Regions from separate parts of the Staphylococcus sp. FSL K6-0223 genome, predicted to be linked through region 1. Evidence: riboswitches for the same ligand, from Rfam matches in the RefSeq annotation. Region 1 holds a riboswitch; each other region holds the start of a gene.
What was found. Region 1 has a riboswitch for S-adenosylmethionine ahead of MHI13_RS01730 (aminotransferase class I/II-fold pyridoxal phosphate-dependent enzyme). Riboswitches for the same ligand answer to the same signal wherever they lie in the genome.
Positions count from the first base shown of each region.

Region 2: linked by a shared signal. The riboswitch ahead of metX (homoserine O-acetyltransferase MetX) and the one ahead of MHI13_RS01730 (aminotransferase class I/II-fold pyridoxal phosphate-dependent enzyme) in region 1 are both predicted to bind S-adenosylmethionine.
Region 3: linked by a shared signal. The riboswitch ahead of metX (homoserine O-acetyltransferase MetX) and the one ahead of MHI13_RS01730 (aminotransferase class I/II-fold pyridoxal phosphate-dependent enzyme) in region 1 are both predicted to bind S-adenosylmethionine.
Region 4: linked by a shared signal. The riboswitch ahead of MHI13_RS15300 (methionine ABC transporter ATP-binding protein) and the one ahead of MHI13_RS01730 (aminotransferase class I/II-fold pyridoxal phosphate-dependent enzyme) in region 1 are both predicted to bind S-adenosylmethionine.

Region 1 covers NZ_JBBOYX010000001.1:367,959-371,549, reverse strand. Annotated here, with positions in the region: gene MHI13_RS01735 (D-lactate dehydrogenase) at 1-670, opposite strand, end outside; gene MHI13_RS01730 (aminotransferase class I/II-fold pyridoxal phosphate-dependent enzyme) at 698-1,867, opposite strand; SAM riboswitch class I at 1,936-2,050, opposite strand; partial or broken gene MHI13_RS01725 (phytoene desaturase family protein) at 2,114-2,725, opposite strand; gene MHI13_RS01720 (hypothetical protein) at 2,841-3,569, opposite strand.
Region 2 covers NZ_JBBOYX010000004.1:266,868-270,458, forward strand. Annotated here, with positions in the region: gene MHI13_RS22035 (YybS family protein) at 1-673, opposite strand, end outside; gene metX (homoserine O-acetyltransferase MetX) at 1,024-1,992, opposite strand; SAM riboswitch class I at 2,058-2,158, opposite strand; gene MHI13_RS22045 (AzlD domain-containing protein) at 2,284-2,613, opposite strand; gene MHI13_RS22050 (AzlC family ABC transporter permease) at 2,610-3,302, opposite strand.
Region 3 covers NZ_JBBOYX010000001.1:11,647-15,237, forward strand. Annotated here, with positions in the region: gene serS (serine--tRNA ligase) at 1-179, shown strand, start outside; gene MHI13_RS00045 (AzlC family ABC transporter permease) at 466-1,161, shown strand; gene MHI13_RS00050 (AzlD domain-containing protein) at 1,158-1,487, shown strand; SAM riboswitch class I at 1,573-1,673, shown strand; gene metX (homoserine O-acetyltransferase MetX) at 1,745-2,713, shown strand; gene MHI13_RS00060 (YybS family protein) at 2,803-3,591, shown strand, end outside.
Region 4 covers NZ_JBBOYX010000002.1:915,806-919,396, reverse strand. Annotated here, with positions in the region: gene MHI13_RS15320 (arsenate reductase family protein) at 1-8, shown strand, start outside; gene gcvH (glycine cleavage system protein GcvH) at 180-560, shown strand; gene MHI13_RS15310 (toprim domain-containing protein) at 788-1,174, shown strand; gene MHI13_RS15305 (thioredoxin family protein) at 1,167-1,463, shown strand; SAM riboswitch class I at 1,521-1,623, shown strand; gene MHI13_RS15300 (methionine ABC transporter ATP-binding protein) at 1,713-2,738, shown strand; gene MHI13_RS15295 (methionine ABC transporter permease) at 2,731-3,426, shown strand; gene MHI13_RS15290 (MetQ/NlpA family ABC transporter substrate-binding protein) at 3,447-3,591, shown strand, end outside.

The sequences.
Region 1 (3,591 bases):
AAAAAACAACGTCATTAAACAAATGATGATTATATTTCGTAGCTGGAATATGCACGGTAACAATATCAGCTTCTTTAATTGCTTCTTCTAATGTATCTTTATAATCAACGAATTTTGCTAAAGCGTTATTTGGAAATGGATCATAAGCAACAACCTTGCTGTTATAACCTTTTCCAAAAATTTCTGCCACAATCGAACCTATGCGTCCAGTACCAATTACTGCCACAGTTAAGTCTCGGATAGATTGTGATAATATAGAAGGTTCCCAACGAAAGTCATAATTATGCACTTTATGTTGAATACGTTTTTGATACCTTACAATATTGATGGCTTGTGTAACAGCAAATTCAGCAATTGAACTTGGAGAATACGAGGGTACATTTGAGATAATGATGTCGTACTTAGTAGCTAAATCTAAGTCATACGTATCAAATCCTGCACTACGTTGTGCAATTTGCTTAATTCCATATTGTTTCAATTTCGCAAAAATCTCTTCTGTAATTGGATGTTGTTGAGATAACGATAGACCATCAAATCCTTTTACAGTATCAACTGTTGTCTCTGTTAACATTTCTTTGGTTAAATCAACATCAACATTGTTTTGTTTCGCCCACTCGTTAATATATGGTATATCTTCATCTCTTACACTCATAATTTTAATTTTGGTCATATATTGATCCTCTTCCTTCATAATTTTTTAACTATGCTTTGCTTTATACATATCAGCTAGGTCAATTAACCTACTAGCTGCTTCTTCTAACCATTTATCATCTAATGCAAGTGAGATACGCACGTAATGTTTTCCATTTTCACCAAATGGTATACCTGGAGCAACTAAAATAGATTTCTCTTTTAATAAATATTGTTCAAAGGTTTCACTATCATAACCTGGAGGTGTACGTAACCATGAATAGATACCGCCTTTAGAATGCACAAATGGTAGATGGGCTTCACTTAATTTTGCTTCAAACTTATCTCGACGCCGTTTAAATGTTTCATTCTGTTCTTCTAAAAATTCATCATAATGATTAAGTGCATACGTCGCTGCATCTTGTAACGCACCAAACATTCCAGCATTTGTATGCGTTTGATATTTCTTTAATGCTTGAATCATGTCTTTATTTCCTACTGCAAAACCCACTCGGAAACCTGACATATTATATCCTTTTGAAAGTGAGAAAATTTCAATAGCGACATCTTTACCGTGTTCTGAAGCAAGTATGCTTGGATTTTTAGCATCAAAGCCAAAAGCACTATAAGCAAAGTCGTGCACAATTTTTGTATTTGTACCTTTGAATCGTTCAATTGCTTCATCAAATACTTCTTTTGTAGCCGTTGATCCTGTTGGATTATTGGGATATGTTAAATAAACAAGCGTTGTGTTGTCTAGTACTCTCTTATCTACATTATCCCAATTTGGCAAATAATCTGGAGGATCTAAATTTAATGGAACCGGATTGGCATCTGCGAGCATCACTCCTGCTAAATAATCTGTATATCCAGGATCCGGAAGTAGCACATTTTCTCCAGGATTAACAACACATGTAGGTAAAGCTACTAGTCCATTTTTTGTACCATATAAAATACATACTTCATCTTCTTTATCTAATGTCACATTGTACTGACGTTGATAAAAATTAACAATGGCCTCTTTAAATGATTCTTTACCATGAAAGGCACCATATTTTTGATTTTCAGGAATCCGAATCGCTTCAGAAAAATGCTCAATAATACCTTCTGGTGTTTCACCATCGGGAATGCCTACTGCCATATTAATAAGTGGTAAAGGGCCATGTTCTACTTTACGTCCCATCGTTTTTCCAAAATAGCTATCAGGAATGGCTGCTAATCTTTTTGAAATAACCATGTTATTCCTCCTTAAATAAAAAGCTATATACCACTTTTGTGTGGCATATAGCTTCATGAGATATATGTCACTTATCTTTGAGGTTATTTATTATCCTCTTGGAGTTAGCACAGTACTTTATATTTATGAAGCCTGTTGCTGAAGTTTCATTGGGCCAAATCCCTTCACTTCTCTCGATAAGTTCTTACGTATTAAGTCTTATTTTAACATTACACTGATAATTGTCAATTTTCAGATTTATTTATTCTATTTCATATTTTTTATATCTTCTAACATAGCCTCTGCTGTTATTTTAGCACTTGTTAATACAATGGGTACGCCTGCGCCTGGATGTGTACTTGCGCCTGCAAAATATAAATCTTTATAATCACGGGACACGTTAGGCGGACGGTAATAATTACTTTGTGCTAAAGTAGGCATTAATCCAAAGGCTGTACCGAATTTAGCATTATAATGTGTTTCAAAATCTAAGGGTGTAAAAATAGTTTCGGATACGATATCGTTACGTAATCCTTTAAGTGATTCAATTGTTTCTGTTTTTTTGTAAATTTCATTTTTAACCTGTTCAATTATGGCTGGATTGTTCCAATCGATTTGACCTGTTTTAAGCTCAGGTACTGGCATTAAAATGTACATACTTGTTTTTCCTTCAGGAGCCAATTCCTCATCTTCAACGGAGGGGAAATAAAGATATATAGAAGGGTCTTTCGGCAATCTTCCTTCAAAGATATCGTCAATATTCCCTCTAAAATTTTCAGCAAAAATCACATTATGCAAATGAACTTTATCTTTCAAATCTCTGTTTACTCCTGCATAAATTAAAAATGCAGAACATGAATAATCCATTTTATCTATCTTTATATGTATTAAGCAAGAAATTAAAAATATTATATTAAAAAATAAAAAAGGAGAACGACATTGTCGTCCTCCTTTTTTGATAACTCGATGTCCTATCCAGTTATCTACTTAAATCTTACCACCAACCGTGACCTTGGCGGAAAGCAATTGCTGCGTCCCATGAACCATAACGTGATTTAGCATAGTTAGCCATACCTTGAGTTTGTGTAGCTACTGAACCAGTACCCCATGCTTCTTTAGTTTGACCTAAACCTCTGTAACCAATTGGGTTAACAGCATTTGGATTACCACCTGATTCAGGCATTACGATAGCATTCCAAGCAGCTTCAGTACCACCGTTAGCTAAGAATTGAGCTTTAACTGATCCACCAGTTGAAGCAGTTGAGTATGAAGTTGTTTTTGGTGCTGAGTATGAAGTTGTACGAGCACTGTAGTTATTGTAGCTAGACGTTCTTTGTACTGGAGCTGAAACAGCTTTTACATTTGAAGTGCTAGCTTGATTATTTGAACTTACTGATTGAGTTGAAGCTTGATTATAAGACTCAGTGTAGTCAGTAGTTGATTGAGCTGTGTCAGCACCACCAGTGTAAGTATAGTTCCAAGACCAAGTGTTACCATTTGAAGTAAAGTTATATTTGAAACCGTCTTTTACGAATGAAATGTTATATGCACCAGCTTGTACTGGGTGAGCATTTAATTCAGATGGGTTATTTTGAGCTAAGTCAGCTAAATGAGAATAGTTAGTTGTTTGTTCTGATGCATGTGCACTGTGATCGTTTGTTAAAGCATATCCTGTTAAACCTAAAGTTACTGCTAATGACGAAGCGATTACTGTCTTTTTCATAATAAATAATTCCTCCAAAATT
Region 2 (3,591 bases), on a different contig from region 1:
TAAGAACTATAAGATAAATCCATAATAGTACACGATTCATTTGCCATGCGAATAATGGCTTAAAGATCGGAGTTGCGACCTTAAACTTACGTAAGATAGGAAATGTAATAATCAGATTAATTAAGATTAAAAGGAAAATGACTATAATAAGATAACTAGGGAGTTGGACCGTTGATTGTCGGAAACCTTCCTCAAGAATCTGTCTATAGTTAGAATCTAATCCACTTGTTAAGATGGCATCATGCATCGCATCTTTAAATGGCTTAATTAATACGGCTGCTTTTGGAATTTTTTCGAATGTTTGTAATAACATGAATCCAATCAATGTTATTAAACTTAATGAAGCCGTTGAAACATAAAGAATTCTTTCTTTTGAAGTTCTTTCCTTAAGTAATTGACCGATGATAAAACTTAAAATTAAGATAAGTACCATCATACTTAAGACAAATGTATTACCTAATAACGTTGTTAGAATCACTGTTACTAAAGCGCTAATTCCAAATGATTGTACAGAGCGGTTCCATAGCACGATGCCAGGAATCGTTGCAAATAAACATAAAATTAAGCCGAGAATAGGTAATACATGTGTTACTAAAGCGACTATCAGTAATGAAATAGTTGCAATAATAGTTGCTTTAGGTTGTATTTTTGAAAACACACACGCCACTCCCATACTTTTTGACTATAACTTCTATTTTAACCTCTTTGCCCAAAATTAACAATTATAGGTGCTTCATTTGATGAGTATCAAATGTTAGCACCTATTATGCAATCGCATTAGCGATTGTAATCCTCTAAAACAATAATGACTTCGTCATTAATTAGTAGCACTTATGCAATCGTGATTAACGATTGTAATCCTTTAAAAGTTTGGAGTATCAAATGTTAGCACCTATTATGCAATCGCATCAGCGATTGTAATCCTTTAAAACACCAGTGACTTCGTCATTAATTAGTAGCATTTATGCTAAAGACATACTTACTTTGCTTAGCCAAAGTTTAGTATGTCTAAAATAGCTGTGTTTATTTCCTTTTAAATTGTTTTAAGTTCAAGAAATGGTAGAGGTTTGGAGCCCAATCGTTAAAGTTTAGAAGGAAGCCGTCATGTCCTACATTATCTGGCACAAAGAAATGGCGATGATATTTAAATCTCTCTCCGACTGCTCTTACTTGATCATCTGGATAAAGTAAATCATCTATAAACCCCATCGTTAGAACCTTTGTATCTAAAGATTGATAGACTTCATCAACATCATCTCGTCCTCTATCAATATTGTGACTATCTAAGACGTCGAGCAGTGTTAAATAACATTGTAAGTCAAAGTTTTTCTTAAATTTATTACCTTGATACTGTTGATATGTTACAACTTCATCTGGCGTAAAACGTTGGTCATAACTTTTAGAGGAACGGTATGTTAAGAAGCCTAGTTGTCGAGCGATACTTAAGCCTTCCTTCCCACCAAGATGAATTGCTTGTCGGGCGATCTCGTTGAAAGCACGACTGTACGATGACGTTTTACCAGTTGCTGCGAGAATAATGGCTTTGTCGATTTGAAATTGATTATTATACAGCAATTCCATTGCTTGCATACCACCTAGACTTGCTCCAATTAGGATGTTTACCTTCTTGAAGCCAAGTGCTTTGATTCCTTTTTCAATCGCCTTAACAATATCTCTTAATGTAAGATGTTGTGGAAAATTAGGGTCATTAAGTTTTGAACTTGAACCAAAGGGACTACCAATAACGTTGAAAGTTAGAAATTGATAATCATGACGTGGAATATAACCACCATCTATAATTTCACGCCACCATCCATGTTTCTCGTCTGTTCCATAAGTTAAGTGATTACCTGTTAATGCGTGACAAACAACAACTAATGGTTGACCTTTATATCCAACGTGTTCATAGCGTAATTTTAAATTATTAATGGTTTCTCCTGATTCAGTTGTAAATGTCCCTAATTCTAACGTATCTACTCTGTAATTCGTCATCGTTAACGCTACCTCCTCTTACAAAAAAGCTTCCTACTCAAATGAAAAAGTAGGAAGCTGGTCAGTACTTATCATTCGAGATTCTCGTTGGTTGTAGCACCGTGCTATCATTAGTCGGTTGCTGAAGCATCGTCGGGCCAATTCCCTCAGCTTCTCGAAATAAGATTTGATGAATTAATTTGTATATTGATGTTGAATAAGTTTCAATCTTAAATAGTCTGAATTTTCTAATTAATATAATTTTAACTAAAATGGTTTATGACTTCAATACTTTGCTGTCATTTTCAGGAGTTAAAAAATTAAACGTAAACAAGCGATAGTAATAATACCTCCAATTATTGTGATAGTAAGGCTACGTGTGAAAATGGCAAGGAGTACTGTTGGTATAGTCGCAATAATATATGACAAATTGAGCGTATATCCAAAGGCGTTATCGTGTTGTTGTATGACGCCATCAATGACAAGTGCGGTAAATAATGTGATAGGAATAAATGAAAGCCATTTAACGACAATTTCAGGTAAATGAACTCTAGATATCATCATAAAGGGAATAATTCGAATGAGTAACGTTACAATTCCACATAAAATAATAAGTATCAGTGTGTGTAAATCTGTTGTCATTTATCCATCACCACCCCTAAGGCTGCAGCGAATGTTGCGGCTATTAATATTGCTACATATGAAGGCATCACTAAACTTAAAAGAAGCATCATTGTGATTACACAGATAATTAAAATTATATATATACGAAATCTTGATTTCTTCACTGACTCAAATTGAGATATACCTAAGAAAATGAACATTGCAGTAATCGCATAGTCTAATCCAAGTGCATTAGGATTAGAAATATATTTGCCGAAAAGGGCGCCGGCCACACACGAAATAGTCCAAAAAAGATATGCTGTGATATTAAGACCATGAAGCCAACGATCATTAATCTTTTCACCTTTAATATATGGCGTAATAGCAACTCCGAAGGTTTCATCGGTTAATAATGTACCGAGACCTACCCTATTCCATAATCCATATTGTTTATAATTAGGCGCCAAAGTCATACTTAATAGAAACATACGTGAGTTAACGATAAGTGTGGTTAGAACGATAGCAGATATTGGAGTACCTGTAATCGCTAAAGCGCAAACAATAAATTGTGCGGCACCGGCGTAAATAATGAGACATAATAAAATAATTTCTAAGATACTAAAGTTTTGAGAGGCTGCTACGATACCAAATGATAAACCTACTCCTGCATATCCAAATAAAGTAGGAATACATTCTTTTACCCCTTGCTTAAATGAAAGATGGGTCATTTGATCAGCCTCCATTCCACTTTCTAAAATAGTAAAATAAGTCTATTATATTTGGAAAAGTTGTTCAATATTTTTAGACTTCGGTTTGTGTGACGTAAGACAAACCTCATAGTCAAATCGTTGTAAATACAACGATTATAAAATTTCAGAATTTTGTTTCTTCTTTTAGACATCCCTCTCATTTTTGAAGATTTGAAGTTGAATTATTTCTCTTCCCCTACCCTGTTCAACAAAAAAAACTGTCGACAAAATCGTTAAGATCATGTCGACAGTTCAAATAATTAATTGA
Region 3 (3,591 bases), 360 kb from region 1:
AACGTGATGCTTCTTCTAAACCAGAATTAGTACACACATTAAATGGTAGTGGACTTGCAGTAGGTCGTACATTTGCTGCTATCGTAGAAAACTACCAAAACGAAGATGGTTCAATTACAATTCCAGAAGCACTTGTACCATTTATGGGCGGCAAAACAGAAATTCGTCCAGTCAACTAATCATTAAATAGAATTCAACTCATAAAGTGATAGAGTGACATAGTCCTCTATCGCTTTATTTATTTTTATATTAAATAAGACTGCCCTGAGAAAGGTAAATTTAAAAATATCGAAAATTTCTGATATTTTTAAAACATTGAAGTATCAATATTTCTAAACGCCCTTCTCTCTAACCTCACTCAAACGGACGTCTAAAGATATTGAAGCGTCTATTAGATTATATTAGACTGAATTTAATTAAAATATATAGTCAATTTGAAAATACATATATAAAGGGGGAGCTAACATGACGTCACATGTAACATTTCAACAAGGAGTCAAAGAATGTATTCCAACACTACTAGGATACATCGGTATAGGACTATCATTTGGCATCGTGGCAGCTTCTCAGGATTTTAGTGTTCTAGAAATTCTTCTGTTATGTTTATTGGTTTATGCAGGCGCAGCACAATTTATTATTTGTGCTTTAGTTATTACTGGTACACCTATATCAGCCATCGTGTTAACAACGTTAATTGTGAATTCCCGCTTCTTTTTATTGTCTATGACATTATCACCTAATTATAAAGATTATGGTATATGGAATCGTTTAGCTTTGTCTTCTCTTCTTACTGACGAGACCTTTGGGGTTGCTATAACGCCACACTTAAAAGGGGAAACAATTAATGACCGATGGTTACATGGATTAAATATTACTGCTTATTCATTTTGGGCAATGGCTTGTGTGTTAGGGGCAATCTTTGGGAAATACATCTCTCATCCTGAAATGTTAGGGTTAGACTTTGCGATTACAGCTATGTTTATTTTCTTGGCTATGGCTCAATTTGAAACGATTACACGTTCCAAAATAAGTATATATATCGTATTAATTGCGTTCGTTATTGTAATGATGTTCATTTTAAGTTGGTTGATGCCCTCTTATGTGGCTATTCTTGTTACATCAATTTGTGCTGCAACACTTGGGGTGGTGATGGATCGATGACGATAACTGGACATATGCTTTTACTCATCGTTTTATGTGGATTAGTGACATTAATTGTACGTGTCGTACCTTTTTTAATGATTTCACGTATTCAACTGTCAGAAACAGTCATCAAATGGCTGTCATTTATTCCGATTTCATTATTCACTGCGTTAGTTATTGATAGTTTTATCGTTCAACATAAAGGCATGCAGGGCTTTGAATTAAATATTCCATTCATTGTAGCAACCATTCCTACAGTCATTATCGCAGTTGTGACGCGTAGTCTAACCATTACTATTATTGTAGGTATTATATTCATTGCAGGTATACGATGGTTCTTTTAATCCATTTATTTACTGCGCATTGAAGTTAACCAGACAATTGTATTAAAATAAATTTAAATTAAACCATTCAATCAATATATAGATACTCTTATTTTGAGAAGTAGAGGGAATTGGCCCTATGAAGCTTCAGCAACCGACAAATCATTGTACGGTGCTACAACCAACGAGATACTCGAATGATAAGTACTAAAGTATTATCGCTTCATACTTTTAAAATTAAGAGTGGAAGCGATTTTTTTATTCTAAGGAGGCATAGCATGACAAATTATACAGTAGATACATTACATTTAGGTGCTTTTACAACAGAATCAGGTGAAACAATTGAGAATCTAAAATTACGTTATGAGCACGTAGGTTATTCGGGACAACCGCTTGTTGTGGTTTGTCATGCTCTGACTGGGAATCATTTAACTTATGGTACAGATGAACATCCTGGATGGTGGCGTGAAATCATTGATGGTGGTTATATGCCAATCTATGATTATCAGTTTCTTACTTTTAATGTTATTGGAAGTCCTTTTGGTTCAAGCTCCCCATTAAACGATGCTCATTTTCCTAAAACCATCACATTAAGAGATATAGTTAAGGCAATTGAATTGGGAATAAAGGCCCTTGGATTTACTAAAATCGATATTTTAATTGGTGGCAGTTTAGGTGGCATGCAAGTGATGGAATTATTATATAATCATCAATTCGAAGTAGATAAGGCAGTCATCTTAGCAGCTACAGATAAAACTTCTTCATACAGTCGTGCTTTCAATGAAATTGCACGTGAAGCGATTCATATTGGAGGTAAAGAGGGACTTAGTATTGCAAGACAACTTGGATTCTTAACCTATCGTTCTTCAAAAAGTTATGACGCGCGTTTCACACCAGATGAAGTAGTCAATTATCAACGTTATCAAGGTAATAAGTTTAAAGAATCCTACGATTTATCGTGTTACTTAACGATGTTAAATGTCTTAGATAGTCATCATCTTGATCGTCAGCGCGATGATGTGGATGAGGTCTTCCAATCTTTAAATACAAAAGTACTAACTATGGGCTTTACAGATGATTTGTTATATCCAGATGATCAAGTCAGAGCAGTAGGAGAACGTTTTAAATATCATCGTCACTTTTTTGTTCCAGACAACGTAGGCCATGATGGTTTTTTACTTAATTTTAATGACTGGGCGCCTAACTTGTATCATTTTTTAAAAGTTTCGAAATTCAAACGAAAATAATAGATAAGAGAACAGTTAACACATTTGTTTAATTTGAATATAGAGGTTAAAATAGACGTTATAGTCAAAAAAGTATAGGAGTGGCGAATGTGTTTTCAAAAGTACATCCTAAAGCAATGATTATAGGAACTATCGTGCTTGTAGCAGTTGCTTTAGTTACGTATGTATTGCCAATAATTGGTCTGATTCTATGTTTATTCGCTACCATTCCAGGGATTATCATGTGGCATAAATCAATTGCTACATTTGGAATTGGAGCTTTACTCACTGTAGTCATCACGACCTTATTAGGGAATACCTTTGTATTAAGTGCCATGATTCTAGTTTTATTACTAAGTTTTGTAATTGGCCAATTATTAAAAGAACGTACATCTAAAGAACGCATCTTATATATCACAACAATATATATAAGTATTGTGACGTTAATTGCATTTATGTTATTACAAGCGTTCAAAAAGATTCCAAATACCGAAATATTGATTAAACCAGCAAAAGACGCAATGAACAATGCGATTGTAAATTCAGGCGTTGAATCGGATTATAAGATCATCTTAGAAGAAGGATTTCGTCAAATGGCTGTTCAACTTCCAAGTTACATCATTATTATTGTCTTTCTTTTAGTTTTAATTAATATCATCATTACATTTCCAATTTTACGCAAATTCAAAGTAGCAACACCTATGTTTAGACCTTTATTTGCTTGGCAGATGAATCGCACATTATTATGGATTTACATGATTGTGCTAGTATGTGTGATGTTTGCGATGAAACCAAGTATATTCCAAAGTATCGTATTGAATTTCGAAGTTGTGTTATCATTATTAATGTATATCCAAGGATTGAGTTTGATTCATTTCTTTGGAAAGGCCAAACGATTA
Region 4 (3,591 bases), on a different contig from region 1:
GGTTATAGTATTTAAATATTTATTTTAAAAGTGAACATTAAAAACTGAAATGATGCGAATATGTTATTTTACATAAATAAACACGAATTTTATCATATTAAATCTTTTAGATATTAGTTGATTGAACAATATCAGTGTGGCATCATTAAAATGTAATTAATAATTAGGAGGGGATTCTCGTGGCAGTACCGAGCGAATTTAAATATTCTAAAGAACATGAATGGGTTAAAGTAGAAGATAATGTAGCTACTATTGGTATCACAGAATATGCTCAAAATGAATTAGGTGATATCGTATTTGTTGAATTACCTGAAACAGATGAAGATTTAAATGAAGGCGATACTTTTGGTAGTGTTGAATCAGTTAAAACTGTATCAGAATTATATGCGCCTATCTCAGGTAAAATCGTCGAAGTTAACGACGAATTAGAAGATAGTCCTGAATTTGTTAACGAATCACCATATGAAAAAGCATGGATGGTAAAAGTAGAGATTAGTGATCAAAGTCAATTAGATCAATTATTATCAGCAGAGCAATATTCTGAGATGATTGGTGAATAGTATGTTTAAACTCCTCGATTAATATAATCAAGGAGTTTTTTTAGATTATCTTAGAAACACTTAGCACTAAAATTCTAAGTGGAAAAGAGGAACGCCTGAGCTAAAGCTCATGCATAAGAAACACTAAGCACTAAAGTGCTAAGTGTTTCTAAAAATGTTTAGTTTTTGAGGATTCTGTGAATGATGTAAGTGACAGTTAACTATCGACTCTTAGAAGGTGGATTGACATGACTATTGTGAATAAAGTTATCATTGTTGAAGGTAAGTCGGATAAAAAACGCGTGCAACAAGTTATTGCAGAACCAGTAAGTATTATTTGTACCCATGGGACCATGAGTATAGATAAAATCGATGATATGATAGAATCACTTTATGGCAAACAAGTTTATGTTCTTGCAGATTCTGATGATGAAGGAGAAAAAATTAGAAAATGGTTTAAGCGATATTTAAGCGAAAGTGAACATATATATGTTGATAAAACATATTGTGAAGTAGCTAAATGTCCTAAAAACTATTTAGCTAATGTTTTAAATAGATACGGATTCGCAGTGCGAAAAGAGAAGAATCTAATGCCTAATTTAAACACTGAAAGGTTAGTTTTAGTTAATGAGTAGTACAATCGATCTCGAAGATATAACAGAAAACTATAATGAAGATAAACATCTTATATTTGGATATACACCTATGTGTGGGACATGTAAAGTCTCAGAAAGAATGTTAGATATTGCTAATGATATATTACAGCTGCCTATTAAGAAGGTAGATTTAAATTTTCATCCGGATTTTAGTAAAGAAAAAGAAATAATGTCAGTTCCTGTTCTATTGGTAATGAATAAGGACAAAGAAGAAAATAGAATCTATGCATTTCAATCAGTTCCTTATTTGTTAGAAAATTTAAAATAATTATTGACGAAACTCTAGTACGATGGTAGGATTAATACAAATTAAATGATGCGACAACTCTTATCGAGAGAGGTGGAGGGATGTGCCCTATGAAGCCCGGCAACCGTCTGATATAGAAATGGTGCCAATTCACATAAAGTTCAACTTTAGAAGATGAGAGAAAGAAGATTTTTAGAATGCTTTCTCAACTCTCTATAAGTTGAGAAAGCATTTTTTAATTTATATATGCAATTTAAGGAGGCTATTAACGTGATTGAGTTAAATCAAATAGTTAAACGATATCATACTAAGAACAAAGATGTTCTTGCAGTTGATCACGTTGATTTAAATATTGAATCAGGCTCAATTTTTGGCGTTATTGGTTTCTCTGGTGCTGGTAAAAGTACACTAATTAAAATGTTCAACAACTTGGAATCTCCAACTTCAGGAGATGTAATAATTGACGGGGACAATATTAGTAAATTATCTAAATCAGAGCTACGAAAAAAACGACAAAAAGTAAGTATGATTTTCCAACATTTCAACTTATTATGGTCAAGAACCGTTTTAAAAAATATCACATTTCCGCTTGAAATCGCAGGAGTCCCAAGTGGTAAAGCGAAGCAAAAAGCACTCGAATTAGTAGAATTGGTAGGTTTGAAAGGACGAGAAAGTGCTTATCCATCAGAGTTATCTGGGGGACAAAAACAAAGAGTAGGTATTGCTAGAGCATTAGCAAATGATCCTGATGTTTTACTTTGTGATGAAGCTACGAGTGCTTTAGACCCTCAAACAACTGACGAAATTTTGGACCTATTACTTAAAGTAAGAGAACAGCAAAATCTTACTATCGTTTTAATTACTCATGAAATGCACGTAATTAGACGTATATGTGATGAAGTTGCTGTAATGGAAAGCGGTAAAGTAATAGAGCAAGGTAAAGTAAGTGAAGTGTTTGAGAATCCTCAACACGCGGTTACAAAACGCTTTGTTAAAGACGATTTAAATGATGATTTTGAAGATTCTTTAGATGAATTAGAACCATTAGCGAGTGATTCTTACATAGTGAGATTGAACTTTACTGGTGATAATGCAACTGAACCTATTGTTTCGTATATCACGAAAACACATAATATTGACGTTAATATTCTAGAAGCTGACATCAAGAATACTAGAAATGGGTCTATAGGATTCTTAGTGATTCATATTCCACACATTAATAATGATAGCTTTGAACATTTTAAAAATGATCTTCATGAGCAACATGTGAATGTGGAGGTGTTGAGACATGGGTAAGTCTTATGGCGAAATTTTTCATGAAATGTTTACAATGCCTAATGTTCAATGGCCAGATGTATGGCAAGCTATTTTAGAAACGCTGTATATGACAATTGTTTCTACTATTTTCGCCTTTATATTTGGTTTGATTTTAGGTGTGTTACTTTTCCTATCTGCGAAGAGTCATTCACCAGCAGCTCGAATATTCTATACAATTGTCTCATTTATAGTGAACTTATTTAGAGCCATTCCGTTCATTATTTTAATTTTATTACTCATACCATTTACGAGTGTCATCTTAGGTACTATTAGTGGACCGACAGGAGCATTACCTGCACTTATAATTGGTGCAGCTCCATTCTATGCTCGTTTAGTAGAAATTGCATTTAAAGAAATTGATAAAGGTGTAATTGAAGCGGCTTGGTCAATGGGAGCTAACACATGGACTGTTGTACGCAAAGTACTACTTCCTGAAGCGATGCCAGCTTTAGTCTCAGGTATTACTGTAACCGCTATTGCTTTAGTTGGTTCAACTGCCATAGCAGGTGTAATCGGGGCAGGTGGTTTAGGTAACTTAGCATACTTAACAGGATTTACTAGGAATCAAAATGATGTCATATTAGTTTCAACTGTATTCATTTTAATTATTGTATTTATAATTCAATTCCTTGGGGATTGGCTTACAAATAAAATTGATAAACGCTAAAGAAAAGGGGAAAACGTTCAATGAAAAAAATTTTAGGTATTATTTTAGTTTTGGCATTAACAGTTGCTTTAGCTGCTTGTGGTGGCGGTGGTGACAAAGAGAAAACAATCACAGTAGGTGCTTCTCCAGCCCCTCACGCTGAAATTTTAGAAAAAGCTAAACCAT